Promicromonospora sp. Populi: one gene and its partner. The protein of the gene in region 1 interacts with the protein of each later gene in a pairwise test. Links are inferred from orthologs where the notes say so. Each region holds a gene or a part of one and is shown in the gene's direction. Other genes may lie near its edges.

What was found.
Region 2: the proteins of dnaE (region 1) and AB1046_RS22555 interact in binary tests that used the Escherichia coli proteins (3 or more experiments, as listed by UniProt). The link is inferred for Promicromonospora sp. Populi from one-to-one orthologs.

What each region holds. Positions count from the first base shown.
Region 1 is NZ_CP163528.1:374,129-381,958, forward strand. What follows is about bases 2,229-6,376. They hold dnaE (DNA polymerase III subunit alpha), read left to right. Parts: upstream 2,229-2,624; coding sequence 2,625-6,176; downstream 6,177-6,376. Other genes in these bases: AB1046_RS01630 (RluA family pseudouridine synthase), read left to right, coding at 2,229-2,562; AB1046_RS01640 (NUDIX domain-containing protein), read left to right, coding at 6,173-6,376. Outside these bases: AB1046_RS01615 (TraR/DksA family transcriptional regulator), read left to right, coding at 1-15; AB1046_RS01620 (hypothetical protein), read left to right, coding at 317-820; AB1046_RS01625 (signal peptidase II), read left to right, coding at 1,016-1,633; more of AB1046_RS01630, read left to right, coding at 1,633-2,228; more of AB1046_RS01640, read left to right, coding at 6,377-6,706; AB1046_RS01645 (S8 family serine peptidase), read right to left, coding at 6,853-7,830. UniProt on the Escherichia coli protein: DNA polymerase III is a complex, multichain enzyme responsible for most of the replicative synthesis in bacteria. This DNA polymerase also exhibits 3' to 5' exonuclease activity. The alpha chain is the DNA polymerase catalytic subunit.
Region 2 is NZ_CP163528.1:4,974,946-4,981,564, reverse strand. What follows is about bases 1,912-4,848. They hold AB1046_RS22555 (pyridoxal phosphate-dependent aminotransferase), read left to right. Parts: upstream 1,912-2,724; coding sequence 2,725-3,972; downstream 3,973-4,848. Other genes in these bases: AB1046_RS22545 (LysR family transcriptional regulator ArgP), read left to right, coding at 4,702-4,848; AB1046_RS22550 (LysE/ArgO family amino acid transporter), read right to left, coding at 3,994-4,611; AB1046_RS22560 (CpaF family protein), read right to left, coding at 1,912-2,592. Outside these bases: AB1046_RS22570 (type II secretion system F family protein), read right to left, coding at 1-356; AB1046_RS22565 (type II secretion system F family protein), read right to left, coding at 353-1,210; more of AB1046_RS22560, read right to left, coding at 1,210-1,911; more of AB1046_RS22545, read left to right, coding at 4,849-5,595; AB1046_RS22540 (LysE/ArgO family amino acid transporter), read left to right, coding at 5,693-6,298; AB1046_RS22535 (LCP family protein), read right to left, coding at 6,302-6,619. UniProt on the Escherichia coli protein: Shows aminotransferase activity with methionine and histidine as substrates, and to a lesser extent also with phenylalanine.

The sequences.
Region 1 (7,830 bases):
CGCCGCGGGGCCTGAGTGACCCCGCGCGGCGCTGGCGCCGCGCGGGATCCCGAACCGGATATCAACGCTGTGATGTCTGAGTTACGGGTATTCCTGGTGCATTGCCGCGGAGTTCGATCCTGGAATGTCGTTTTTGATTCCACTCCCACCATGTGCGCCGCATCACGTTCCGATTGACAGGGTCAATTTCACCCCGGATGCTCGTCGAGTTGAACCACACACGTGTGGTTCGGCGCTATTCTGACGGAGCTATTCTAGGGGGAAAACAATGATCCGAGGATTCCGTGCAACCTGTCGTGCCGGCGCTGCTGTGGCCATGACGGCCGGGCTGGTCGTCGCCGCGGCAACGGGTGCGAGCGCGTCGGTGCTGTCCGAGGGCGACTCGCCCGCAGAGCGCGTGATCAGCGCGACCGAGACCAGCGATGTGCTTGGCGGGATCGAGGGTGCGGTCGGCGTCGTCGGTGCCGACGGTGCGTTCGACGTGCTCGGTGCCACCACGGGTGCAGAGCTCCCCACGGAGGGCCTGGCGGTCCCCGAGGAGGTCGCCACGACCGGTGACGTCGTCTCTTACGACGAGGACGGCCAGTTCAACGTGCTGAACAACGTCTGTGTCGCTCCCTGGTACTGGGAGGGTCCGGGCAACGTCGGCAGCGTCGGCAACGTGACCGACTACAAGGCGTGCAACACCGGTGACACCGAGCTGGGTGGCGAGGGTTCGGTCAACATCGCCAACAACCTGTGCGTCGCCCCGTGGTACTGGGACGGCCCGCTCAACCTGTTCAGCAAGGCAAACGTGACCAAGTACGCGGCCTGCAACTGACGTTTACGTCAATTGACTCTCGCCGTGCGGTGACACGGCGGTAGTGCTGCGCCAGGTGAGGCCCTTTCCCGGATCAACGGGAAAGGGCCTCACTGCTTTGCGCTCCGCGCCATTATCGGCTTTTGATGCACATTCCGGCGAGCTTCGGGACGGCGCGGGCCTGGCACCCGCCCGCGGCATGGGACACTTTCGTTGATGTCTACTCCCGCTGAACCCTCCGCCGTGGCCGGCGACACGGAGCCCGCAGCCACGCCCCCGTCGTCGGGCAGCCGTGTGCTCATCGTCTGGACCGTCGCGCTCGCGGCCGTCGTCCTGGCCGCCGACCAGCTGACCAAGTGGTGGGCCGAGTCCGCCCTGGTCGAGAACGCCCAGACGATCCCGCTCGTAGGTGACCTGCTCGGGCTGCGCCTGATCTACAACCCGGGTGCCGCGCTGTCGATCGCCTCGGGCATGACCTGGCTCCTGACCATCGTCGTGGTCGTCGTTGTGGTGTTCATCATCCGGGCGATCGGCCGCATCGGGTCGCGGGGCTGGGCGGTCGCGCTCGGCCTGCTGCTCGGCGGCGCCGTCGGTAACCTGATCGACCGCCTGGCACGGGAGCCCGGGTTCGCCCGCGGCCACGTCGTGGACTTCATCGACTACGCGGGCTTCTTCGTCGGCAACGTGGCCGACATCGCCGTCGTCGCTGCCGCCGTGCTCATCGCGCTGCTGTCGCTGCGGGGGATCGGCCTCGACGGCAAGCGGCACACGGACGCTGAGCCTGATTCCGAGCCGGATGACCAACCGGATGCTGCGAAGGGCGACCCTGCCTGATGGCGCTGCGGACGCTGCCCGTCCCTGACGGGCTCGCGGGCGACCGGGTCGACGCCGCCCTGGCCCGCATGCTCGGCCTCTCGCGGACCCGTGCGGCGGAGCTCGCGGAGGCGGGCGCCGTGAGCCTCGACGGGCGCCAGGTGGGCAAGTCCGACCGTGTGGTGCCTGGCGGCTGGCTCGAGGTGGACCTCCCGGAGGAGCGCCCCGCCGTCGAGGTGGTGGCGGAGCCCGTGCCGGGCATGGGCATCGTGTACGACGACGACGACCTCGTGGTGATCGACAAGCCGGTCGGTGTAGCCGCGCACCCGTCGCCGGGCTGGACCGGTCCCACGGTCGTGGGGGCACTGGTCGCGGCGGGGTATCGCGTCTCCACGTCGGGCGCGGCGGAGCGGCAGGGCATCGTGCACCGGCTCGACGTCGGGACGTCCGGCCTGATGGTGGTCGCCAAGTCGGAGCTCGCCTATACGGGCCTCAAGCGCGCCTTCAAGGAGCGCACCGTCGACAAGATCTATCACGCGCTCGCGCAGGGCCACCCGGACCCGACGTCGGGCACCATCAACGCGCCCATCGGACGGCACCCCAGCTCGGACTGGAAGTTCGCGGTGACCGCGGACGGCAAACCGTCGGTGACGCACTACGAGACCCTTGAGATGCTGTCGGCGGCGTCGCTGATGGAGGTGCACCTGGAGACCGGTCGCACCCATCAGATCCGGGTGCACTTCGCGGCGCTGCGCCACCCGCTCGTCGGCGACCTGACCTATGGCGCGGACCCCGTGCTGGCCTCCAAGGTGGGGCTGACGCGGCAGTGGTTGCATGCCCACCGGCTCGGTTTTGAGCATCCGGTCACGGGGCGGCGGGTCGAGGTGGAGTCGGCGTATCCGGCCGATCTGGAGGCTGCGCTCGAGGTCGTGCGGGGCGCGTACAGGTGATGTGAGGTTCCGCTCGGCGTTCCTCCGAGCCGGGTGTCGGTGGGTCGATCTAGACTCGCCGCATGCCCTCCGCTGCCGCTGAGAAGTCCGCCGACTTCGTCCACCTCCACGTCCACACCGAGTACTCCATGCTGGACGGTGCGGCGCGGATCGGGGACCTGTTCGAGGAGGTCAACCGGCTCGGGCAGAAGGCGATCGCGACCACCGACCACGGCTACATCTTCGGTGCGTTCGACTTCTGGTCCAAGGCGAAGGCGGCCGGGGTCAAGCCGATCATCGGCGTCGAGGCGTACATCACGCCGGGCACGAGCCGGTTCGACCAGAAGCGCGTCCGGTTCGGCCAGCAGGGCCAGGAGGCGGACGACGTCTCGGCGCGCGGTGCCTACACCCACATGACGCTGCTGGCCCGCAACAACGAGGGCATGCACAACCTGTTCCGGGCGAGCTCGCTGGCCTCCCTCGAGGGGCAGATGGGCAAGTGGCCGCGCATGGACCGCGACCTGCTGGAGCGGTACAGCGCGGGGATGACGGCGACCTCGGGCTGCCCGTCGAGCGAGATCCAGACGCGGCTCCGGCTGGGCCAGTGGGACGAGGCGGTCCGGACCGCCGGCGAGCTGCAGGACATCTACGGCAAGGAGCACTTCTTCGTCGAGCTGATGGACCACGGGCTGGAGATCGAGACCCGGGTGACCAAGCAGCTTCTCGAGCTGAGCAAGACGATCGGCGCGCGGCTGGTCGCCACCAACGACCTGCACTACGTCCGCGAGGAGGACTCGGCCAGCCAGGAGGCCCTGCTCGCGATCAACTCGGGCTCCACGCTGGACGACCCGAACCGGTTCAAGTTCGACGGCACCGGCTACTACGTGAAGTCGGCCGCCGAGATGCGGAAGATCTTCAAGGAGCTGCCCGAGGCCTGCGACAACACCCTGCTCATCGCCGAGCAGTGCGACGTCTCGTTCGACACCTCGGCCAACTACATGCCGCGCTTCCCCGTCCCGGCGGGGGAGGACGAGACGAGCTGGTTCATCAAGGAGGTCGAGAAAGGCCTCCACTACCGGTACCCCGGCGGCATCCCGGCCGACGTTCGCGAGCGGGCCGACTACGAGGTCGGGGTCATCGTCCAGATGGGCTTCCCCGGTTACTTCCTCGTGGTCGCCGACTTCATCAACTGGGCCAAGGACAACGGGATCCGCGTCGGGCCGGGCCGTGGCTCCGGTGCCGGCTCCATGGCCGCATACGCGATGCGGATCACGGACCTCGACCCCATCCCGCACGGCCTGATCTTCGAACGGTTCCTCAACCCGGACCGGGTGTCCATGCCCGACTTCGACATCGACTTCGACGAGCGTCGGCGCGGGGAAGTCATCCGGTACGTCACGGAGAAGTACGGCGAGGACCGGGTCGCGCAGATCGTCACCTACGGGACCATCAAGGCCAAGCAGGCGCTGAAGGACTCCGCCCGCCTGCTCGGCATGCCGTACGCCATGGGGGAGAAGCTCACCAAGGCGATGCCGCCCGCGATCATGGGCAAGGACATCTCCCTGGGCGGCATCTTCGACCCCACTGACAAGCGGTACTCGGAGGCCGGCGAGTTCCGCCAGGTGCACGACACCGACCCCGAGGCGCAGCGCGTGGTCGAGCTCGCCCGGGGCATCGAGGGCCTGAAGCGGCAGTGGGGTGTGCACGCCGCCGGCGTCATCATGTCGAGCGACCCGCTGATCGACATCATCCCGATCATGCGCCGCCCGCAGGACGGCGCGGTCATCACGCAGTTCGACTACCCGACGTCCGAGGGCCTCGGCCTGATCAAGATGGACTTCCTCGGCCTGCGCAACCTCACGATCCTCGACGACGCGCTCGAGAACATCGTGAACAACGGCAAGCCGCCGCTCGACATCGAGGCGCTCGAGCTGACGGACACCGCCACGTACGAGCTCCTCGCGCGCGGCGACACGCTGGGTGTGTTCCAGCTCGACGGCGGACCCATGCGCTCGCTCCTGCGGCTCATGAAGCCCGACAACTTCGAGGACATCTCCGCCGTCCTCGCCCTGTACCGCCCGGGTCCGATGGGCGTGAACTCGCACACGAACTACGCCCTGCGCAAGAACAAGCAGCAGGAGATCACGCCGATCCACCAGCAGCTCGAAGAGCCGCTCGGGGAGATCCTGGACGGCACCTACGGCCTGATCGTCTACCAGGAGCAGGTGATGGCGGTCGCGCAGAAGGTCGCCGGCTACACGCTCGGCGAGGCCGACCTGCTGCGTCGGGCCATGGGCAAGAAGAAGCGCTCCGAGCTGGAGAAGCAGCAGGAGAAGTTCTTCGGCGGCATGACGGAGCGCGGCTTCTCGAAGGAGGCCCAGCAGACGCTGTGGAACGTCCTCGAGTCGTTCGCCGACTACGCCTTCAACAAGGCGCACACCGCCGCCTACGGGCTGGTGTCCTACTGGACCGGCTACCTCAAGGCGCACTACCGCACCGAGTACATGGCCGCGCTGCTGACGAGCGTCAAGGACGACAAGGACAAGTCGGCCCTGTACCTCAACGAGTGCCGTCGTATGGGCATCACGGTGCTCCCGCCGGACGTCAACGAGTCGCTGGCGAACTTCGCTGCCGTCGGCAAGGACATCCGGTTCGGCCTCACGGCGATCCGGAACGTCGGCGCCAACGTGGTGGTCGCGATCATCGCCGCCCGGGAGGAGAAGGGCGCGTTCACGTCCTTCCAGGACTTCCTCGACAAGGTGCCCGCCGTGGTCTGCAACAAGCGCACCATCGAGTCCCTGATCAAGGCCGGTGCGTTCGACTCGCTGGGGCACACTCGGCGCTCGCTGCTGGTCGTCCACGAGCAGGCGGTGGACTCCGTGATCAGCGTGAAGCGCAAGGAGGCCGAGGGGCAGTTCGACCTGTTCGCCGACTTCGGTGGTGCGGACGAGGACGAGGCGGGCATGGGCTTCTCCGTGGACATCCCGGACCTGCCCGACTGGGAGAAGAAGCAGAAGCTCCAGTTCGAGCGCGAGATGCTCGGCCTGTACGTGAGCGACCACCCGCTGTCCGGCCTGGAGCACGTGCTGCAGCGGGCCGCCGACACGTCGATAGCCGCCCTGATGGCTGACGAGTCCCGCCCCGACGGCTCGACGGTGGCCGTGGCCGGCCTGCTCACCTCGGTGCAGCGCAAGATGAGCAAGAACGGCAACCCGTGGGCGGCCGTGACGGTCGAGGACCTGGAGGGCGCCGTCGAGGTCATGTTCTTCGGTGAGACCTACCTCGCGTACTCGACGATGCTCGCCGAGGACCAGGTGGTGGTGCTGCGGGGCAGGGTGCGGCGCCGCGACGACACCATGCAGCTGCAGGCCATGGAGGTGGCCCTGCCGGACATCACGGTGGGCTCCGACTCCCCGCTGGCCGTGACCGTGCCGCACACCCGGGCGATCGAGGCGACCATGGTGCGCCTGCGGGAGGTGCTGGCCACGCACCCAGGGTCGGCGGAGGTCCACGTCGCTGTGGCCGAGCCCGGCAAGCGGACGGTGGTGAGGGCCGCGGACAGCCTGCGCGTGGAGAAGTCGCCGGCGCTGTTCGGCGACCTCAAGGCGCTCCTGGGGCAGGGCTGCCTGTCGTGACCGAGGTTGGAGGTGCTGGGTCCGGGCCGGCGGCCGAGACCGATCGCTACCGGGAGGGCGACCATGAGCGCTTCTCCCTCGTGCCGGCCGCGTACCTGTTCCTCCGGCGCGAGGGCCAGGTGCTGCTCCAGCTACGGCAGGGCACCGGCTATCGCGACGGGTACTGGGCCTGCGCGGCCGCCGGTCACGTCGAGGAGGGCGAGTCGGTGCTCGACGCTGCGGTGCGCGAGGCCCACGAGGAGCTCGGCGTGGTCGTGGCACGTGACGACATCCGGCCGCTGACGGTCCTGCACCGCGGCGAACCGGGCGGGCCCGCCGTCGAGCAGCGTGTCGACTTCATGTTCGAGGTCACCCGCTGGACGGGGACGCCGTCGATCCAGGAGCCCGAGAAGGCCGCCGACCTGGCCTGGTTCCCGTTCGTCGCGCTCCCGGAACCGCTGGTGCCGCACGAGGCGGCAGTGCTGCGCGCGATGCACGACGGCGGGCGCCACGGCACCGAGATGCCGCGCGTCCTGACGTTCGGGTTCTGACCCTCGAACGCGCTGGCCCCTCGGGCGCGCCCACCGCGACCAGGCTGGCCCCGCCATGGCCCGCCCCCAACACGACAGCGGCGCCAACACGACAGCGGCGCCGCCCCACTCGGGAGCGGCGCCGCTGTTGTCAGGCGGTCAGTGCGTCACAGGTTCTTGCACTGGCCGAGCTCCCTCCCGCGGGTCGTGTTGGGCGACCCGTTGTTGGTGGGCGCCGGGTCGTTGCTGAGGCAGGTGAGCACCCCGGTGATCCGGTTGCCCCCGATCACCGGACCCTCCGACCGGGTCACGGTGACCGGTCCGGTGATCTGGTTGCCGGCGCAGTCCGCCGCCGGGTCACCGATCGTGACCCCCGAGCTCCGGTTCACGGTCAGAGTGCCGGTGATGCGTGTGTCGCACACCCGGACCTCTGTCGCGTCGGTTGCCCGGACCAGGGCCGTGATCCGCGAGTCGGTCACGCGTAGCCCCGCGCCGTCGGACACGGTGACCTGGCCCACCACGGTGGCGCCGTCGATGCACGTGGTGCCTTCATCGACGGTGATCCGGCCGTTCTGCCGGCCGGTCAGCACCTCGTCACACGGGGCCAGGCCCGTCACGGCGACGTCGGCCGACGTGACCGCGGGCGCGTCGAACGGGTCATCCGTGACGTGCTCGGCGGAGTTGGTGTACGTGCCGGTGATGGCATCCGGATCCACCGTGACCTCGTACGACAGCTCGGCCGGCTCGAAGCTCGGGGGCACGTAGTCGAGGCAGATGCTGCCGCCCTCGGTCAGGGTGAGTGACGGGTCGCCCGCGTTCACGACGGCGGTGCCGGCCGTGCCCACGAGGTTTTCGATCCCGACGGTGGCCACCTCCGGCAGCGCCCCGAGGTCGCCGTACTCGAACGTGATCTCCGGCCGGTTGTCGGCCACCGAGTTGTAGACCCAGGCCTGGAACGTGCCTACGGAGTTGGACAGGTCGGTCGGGTCACCGCCGAAGACGAACGGGTCGTCCCACTGGATCACCGCCACCTGGCCGCCAGAGGTGGCCAGCCGCACGCCGCGGTTGTTCGCCAGCGAAAGCTCCAGGTCGGACCAGAGCGGGGCGATGACGCCGTTCGGCACCTCCACGTTGGGCACCTCCTG
Region 2 (6,619 bases), 4.6 Mb from region 1 along the record:
AACAGCGCGAGCCCGAGGCCGACCGCGAGCCCGGCCACCGTCCACACGACCTGCCGGGCCCGGAAGTGGTCTACCGACTCGGCGGACCCGGCGCGGTCGAGACGTCGTCGTACCTCCTCGCGGGGCGAGCCGAACCGTTCGAGGCGCGCGCCGATCTGGTGCAGGCCGAGTAGGCGGACCACCGTCGAGGTGCGGCTGACCTCGCGCAGGAGGGTCGAGGTGGCGTCGCGCGGGCGCAGGTACGGCGCGAGCCGTTCGTCGAGCGTGATGGCCCGCGCCCGCAGCCGGGCGAGCACCATCAGGATCCCGAGCGCGACGCCGAGGCCCGCGAGCGCTCCCGCCGCCCAGCCCGTCACCGCAGCACCCTGCGCTCTGCGGGCAGGCGCCCGATCCGCAGCATCAGCTGGTAGGCGACCAGGGCGCAGAGGCCGCCGGCGACGAGGACCGTGATGCCGGCGGGCGAGTCGTACGCGGCGGCGGTCTCGGGCCGGGTGGAGAGCAGCGCGAGCACGACCCACGGCCCGGCGACCGCCACGCGGGCCCCGTTGACCGTCCAGCTCTGCCGCGCCTCCAGCTCGCCGCGGGTCGCTGCGTCCTCGCGCAGGAAGCCGCTGAGGGTCCGCAGGAGGCGGCCCAGGTCCTGCCCGCCGACCTCGCGGGTGAGCCGCAGGGCCTCGATGATGCGGTCGGCCACGGGGTCGGCGAGGCGTTCCTTGAGCGCGTCGAGCGCATCGCCGAACCGGCCGCCGGCGCGGTAGTCGTGGGCGAAGCGGCCGAACGGCTCGCGCAGCTCGGCCGGGCCACGCTGCCCCAGCTGGGCCACGGCCTCGGGCAGGGACAGCCCGGCCCGCACCCCGGAGGCGAGGTGGTCCACGGCCTCGGGCCACACCTCGCGCAATGCCCTACGGCGACTCCGGGCCCGCGCGCGCACGAGCAGCACGGGACCGGGCGTCGCCAGCGCGGCAAAGCAGGCGGCGATGGCGGGCGAGCGGGTCAGGGCGAGTGCCAGGAGCAGGGTCACGAGGCCGAGCACCGCGCAGGCGCCGACGAGCATCGCCGGCGTGATGGAGGGCGCACCGGCCTGGGTCAACAGGTCCCGGGTGCGCAGCTGCCAGGTGACCCGGCCGGTGGGGCGCGGTGTCGGGGTCCAGAACGACCACCAGATGCAGAACACGCCTGCGCCGAGGAGCAGACCCACCACGACGCCCATCAGCGCACCGCCCAGGGCCCGGCGCCCGCCCGTGGCCCGGCGCCAGCCCGGGGCCCGGCGCCGGCCCCGGCGGTGGTGCCGGCCCGGGTGACGGCCGCCGCCCAGGGCCCGGGACGGCCGCCCTGCGGTACCGCGTGGTGGTCGGCGAGCAGCGCTCCGACGTCGAACCCAGCGCGCTCGAACCGGTCCTCGCCGGGCGGCATCCCGTCGCCGCGGCGCAGGTCGCCGTCGGCGTCCCGGTCGAAGAGCCCCGCCGTCTCGATGCGACCCTCCTCGACCCGGCCGGTCACCGCGACGATCTCGCGTACCTGGCGCCGGACCACGCCATCCCCCGAGCGGCTCAGGCCGAGGTGCACCACGACGTCCACCGCGGAGGCCACGGTGGGGATGACGAACCGGTCGGTCACGTTCTCCCCCGCGAGCAGCGGGAGCGTGGTCATCTTGGCGACCGCCTCGCGCGCCGTGTTGGCGTGCAGCGTGCACATCCCGGGGACGCCGCTGTTCAGGGCGATGAGCAGGTCGAACGCCTCGGCCTCGCGCACCTCGCCGATCACCAGACGGTCCGGGCGCATCCGCAGGGCCTCCTTGACCAGGCGCCGCAGCGGCACCTCACCCGTGCCCTCGAGGTTCGCCGGGCGGGTCTGCAGCGCCACGTGGTCACGGACCGGGAGGCGCAGCTCCCAGACCTCCTCGGCCGAGATGACCCGCTCGGTCCCCGGGATCGACCCGGCCAGGGCGTTCAGCATCGTCGTCTTGCCGGCCTGCGTCTGGCCGGATACCAGCACGTTCAGCCCGGCCCGCACCGCGGCGTCGAGGAAGGTCGCGGCCTGGGTGGTCAGCGACCCGAGCCGCACCATGTCCCCCAGCGAGCGAGCCCGCACCACGTGCTTGCGGATGTTCACGGCCCAGCTGCTGCGCGTGATGTCGGGGATGACCACGTGGAGGCGTTCCCCACCGGGCAGGCGGGCGTCGACGAACGGGCTCGATAGGTCCAACCGCCTCCCGGAGGTCTTGAGCATCCGCTCCACGAGGTCCCGCACCTGCTCCGCGGTCAGGACAGTGCTGGTCAGCTCGGCCACCCCGCGCCGCGCGACGTAGACGTGGGTCGGGGCGTTGAGCCAGACCTCCTCGATCTCCGGGTCGTCGAGGTAGGGCTGCAGCGGGCCGAACCCGCCGACGGCGTCGGTCACGACCTGGGCCACGGCCTCGGCGTCGGCGAGCGGCGGCACGGCCCCCACGCTCGCCCGCGTCGTGTAGTCGCCGACCGCATCGGTGACGAGCTCCGACAGCCCGGCCCGGTCACCGATCGGGTCGAGCCCCCTGCGCCGCACCAGCTCGCGCACTTCCTCCACCAAGATCGCGACACCGTCGTGATCGGACATGCTCTGCCCCCCGGCTTCGCCCCGCGCCCCCTTCCCGAGGGCCCTCAGCGAGATTAAGCGTTCGGCCGCGCCCGTGCAGGAGAGCCTGTGGATAACGTCAGACCGCTCGATGAGGTAGATAGTCTCGGGGCCATGAACGCTCAGAACTCAGCTGGCCGTGGCCGGGACCGCTGGCAGGACACCGCGAGCGCCGCAGGCCTGCTGGCCGACGACGGCAGCGTCGCCGTCACGATCTTCGCCGAGATGTCGGCGCTGGCGGTGCGCACGGGCGCGATCAACCTCGGCCAGGGGTTCCCCGACGTCGACGGGCCCGAGTACGTCAAGCGGGCCGCGATCCGGGCCATCGAGGAGGGCCGCAACCAGTACGCGCCCGGTGACGGGGTGCCGGAGCTGCGCCGCGCCGTCGCGGAGCACCAGAAGCGGCACTACGGGCTGGATGTCGATCCCGACACCGAGGTGCTGGTGACCACGGGCGCGACCGAGGCCCTGACGGCCTCCGTGCTGGCCCTGACCCGCGCGGGCGACGAGGTGCTCACGCTGGAGCCGTTCTACGACTCGCACGCCGCCGCGATCGGCATGTCGGGCGCCACGCACGTCACCGCCCCCCTGGTCCCTGGGCCGGACGGTTTCCGGCTCGACGTCGACGCGCTCCGCGCTGCGGCCTCGCCGCGCCTGCGGATGATCCTGCTGAACTCGCCGCACAACCCGACCGGGACGGTGCTCACGCAGGACGAGCTGGCGGCGGTCGCCGCCGTGGCCCAGGAGCACGACGCGATAGTCGTGACCGACGAGGTCTACGAGCACCTGACGTTCGGCGCGGAGCACATCCCGCTCGCGACGCTGCCGGGCATGGCGGAGCGGACGCTGACCATCTCGTCGTCGGGCAAGACGTTCTCCTTTACCGGCTGGAAGGTGGGCTGGGTGCACGGGCAGGCCCACCTGGTCACGGCGGTGCGCGCGATCAAGCAGTACCTCACCTACACGTCGGGTGCGCCGTTCCAGCCCGCCATCGCGGAGGCGCTGGCCGACGACGACACCCCGCGCGACCTGGCCGCCTCCCTCGCCGACCGGCGCGACCTCCTGTGCGCGGGCCTGGAGGCGGCCGGCTTCACGGTCACGCGGCCGGCCGGCACGTATTTCGTGATGGCCGACGCCTCGGGCCTCCTGGGCCGGCTCGGCCTGCGCGACGGCGTCGAGCTGTGCCGGCGCCTGCCCGAGCTCGCCGGCGTGGTTGCGATCCCGGCGGCGGCGTTCTGCCGTCCCGGTTCCCCGACGGCGCAGGCGCTGGCGTCGCACGTGCGGTTCACCTTCGTGAAGAAGACCGAGGTGCTACGCGAGGCGGCGACCCGCCTGGCCGGCCTGGGGATCCCGCCGAGCTAGCGGCGTCCGGGACGGCCCGTCTCAGCCTGCCAGCAGCGACACGGCCACGGCGAGCATGATCAGCGCGATCAGGCCGTCGAGCACCCGCCACGCGCCGGGCCGCTTCAGCACGGGCGCCAGGAGCCGGGCGCCGTACGCGAGACCGGCGAACCACGCGGCGCTGGAGATCATCGCCCCGGCGGTGAACCACCACTGCTCGTCGCCGTAGGCGGCGGCGACCGAGCCCTGCAGCACCACCGTGTCGAGGTACACGTGCGGGTTCAGCCAGGTGAGCGCCAGCGTGGTGAGCACAACGGGCTTGAGGCGCCGGCCCGGGCTGTCGCCCAGGGCTCCGTCGTCGGCGGCCGCGAGCGCCGTGTCGCCCTTCACGGCGCGCCACGCGGCCATGGCCCCGTATCCGAGCACAACGGCGGCGCCCAGCCAGCGCACGACCACCACGGCGTCGGGCCACCGCTCGACCAGGGGCCCGAACCCGGCTGCGCCCGCCGCGTAGAGCGCGATGTCGGACACGGCGCAGATCGCCGCCACGATCCCCACGTGCTCGCGGCGCAGCCCTTGGCGCAGCACGAACGCGTTCTGGGCGCCGATGGCGACGATGAGCGAGAGACCGAATCCGAGTCCGGCGATCAGGGTGAGCATGGCCATCACGCTAGGCAGCCCGCGGCCTGAAGACCAGTTCATGTTTCTCAGGGTGCCTAAGCAGAACTGAAGATAGGTCAGAATTGGGGGATGCGATGGGACTCCCGCCAGCTCGAAGCACTCGCCGCCGTGGTCGCCGAGGGCTCGTTCGACGCCGCAGCCCAGGCGCTGCACGTGACACCGTCCGCCGTGAGCCAGCGCATCCGTGCGCTGGAGAGCGCCGCGGGAAGCGTGCTCGTGCGCCGGTCGCGGCCGGTCGGCGCCACGGCGTCGGGCCAGGCACTCCTGCGCCTCGCCCGGCAGACCGAGCTCCTGGGCGCGGAAGTCGCCGCGGAGCTCGGCACCGAGGACGCGGGCAGCGGCTTCGTCACGGTGCCCCTGGCGGTCAGCGCGGACTCCCTGGCCACCTGGGTGCTGCCCGCCCTCGCCCAGGTCGATGGGGTCACGTTCGACCTGCACCGCGCCGACGACAGCCGCACCGCCGACCTGCTCCGCGAGGGCGTGGTGATGGCGGCGGTCACCTCGCAGACCGCTCAGGTGCAGGGCTGCCGAAGCATTCCGCTCGGGATCATGCGGTACCGCCCGGCATGCACGCGCGCCTTCGCGGAGCGCTGGTTCCCCCAGGGCCCGACGCCGGACACGCTCGCCGTGGCGCCCGTCGTCGTCTTCGACCGGACCGACGACCTGCAGGACGCCTACCTGCGCGACCGCGCGCCGCGCGCGCGACCACCGCGGCACCACGTGCCGAGCACCGTCGAGTACGAGGAGACCATCCGCCTCGGCCTGGGCTGGGGGATGCTGCTGGACCGCCCGTCCATCGGCGGGCTCCTGTCCACGGCCGGTGGTGGCATCACGCTGCTGGAGCCCGACGCGATCGTCGACGTGCCGCTGCACCTCCAGCAGTGGAAGCTGCGGTCGGCAGTGCTCGACCGGGTCACGACGGCGCTGAGAAAAGAAGCAACGCGCGAGCTGCTTCCGGCGTGAAATCTGGACGTACCCCCATCATTAACCTTGTTTCCGGCCTACCGCACTTCCGAATCATGAACCGGACATCCGCTGTCCGAGTTCCTACCGTTCAGTCATGCTTTCCGCCCTTGCTGGCATGGCCCTCGGTCTGTCGCTCATCGTCGCAGTCGGGGCGCAGAACATCTTTGTCCTCCGCCAGGGGCTGCGCCGGGAGCACGTGGGCCTCGTCGCCGGCATCTGCGCCGTCAGCGACCTCGTGCTCATCTCGGCGGGGGTCGGCGGCCTGGGCTCCCTGATCCAGAGCGCGCCGCACGTGATCGAGGTCGCGCGCTGGGTGGGCGCCGTCGTGGTGCTGGTCTACGGCGGCCTGGCGGCGCGGCGCGCGTGGAAGGGCCAGCACGTCGTCATGGGGCGGCACAGCATGACCACCCGGACCGTGGGTACCGCTGTCGCCACGACGCTGGCCCTGACCTGGCTGAACCCCCACGTCTACCTCGACACCGTGGTGCTCGTGGGCGGGCTCGCCGCCACGCACGGCGACAACCGCTGGTGGTTCGGGCTCGGCGCCTGCATCGCCAGCACTGCCTGGTTCGTCGCGCTCGGCTACGGCGCGCGCTACCTCGCGCCACTGCTGGAGCGGCCCGGAGCGTGGCGCGTGCTGGACAGCGTCGTCGCGGTGACGATGCTGGTCGTCGCGGCGTCGCTGATCCTCAACGGCTAAGGGTCAGGCGCAGACGCCCTCCAGGAGTACCTCCGGGCTCGGGCTGGGGGTCGGCTCCGCCGGCTCCTCAGTACCTCCGTCGTCAGTGCCGGTCTCCTCGCCGGTGCCTGCCGTCTCGCCCGTATCCGCCGGGTCCCCCGTGTCCGCGGGGGGATCCTCGCCGCCGGTCTCGCCCGCGGCATCTTCCCCGCCGCTCGCGCTCGGCGAGGCGGAGGGCTCCTCGTCGGGCAGCACCACACTGTCCGACGGGGTGTCCGCGGCGAGGCGCGCGAAGATCTCACTGGCCTCCGGCAGGTAGCCCAAGCCACCCACACCACCCTC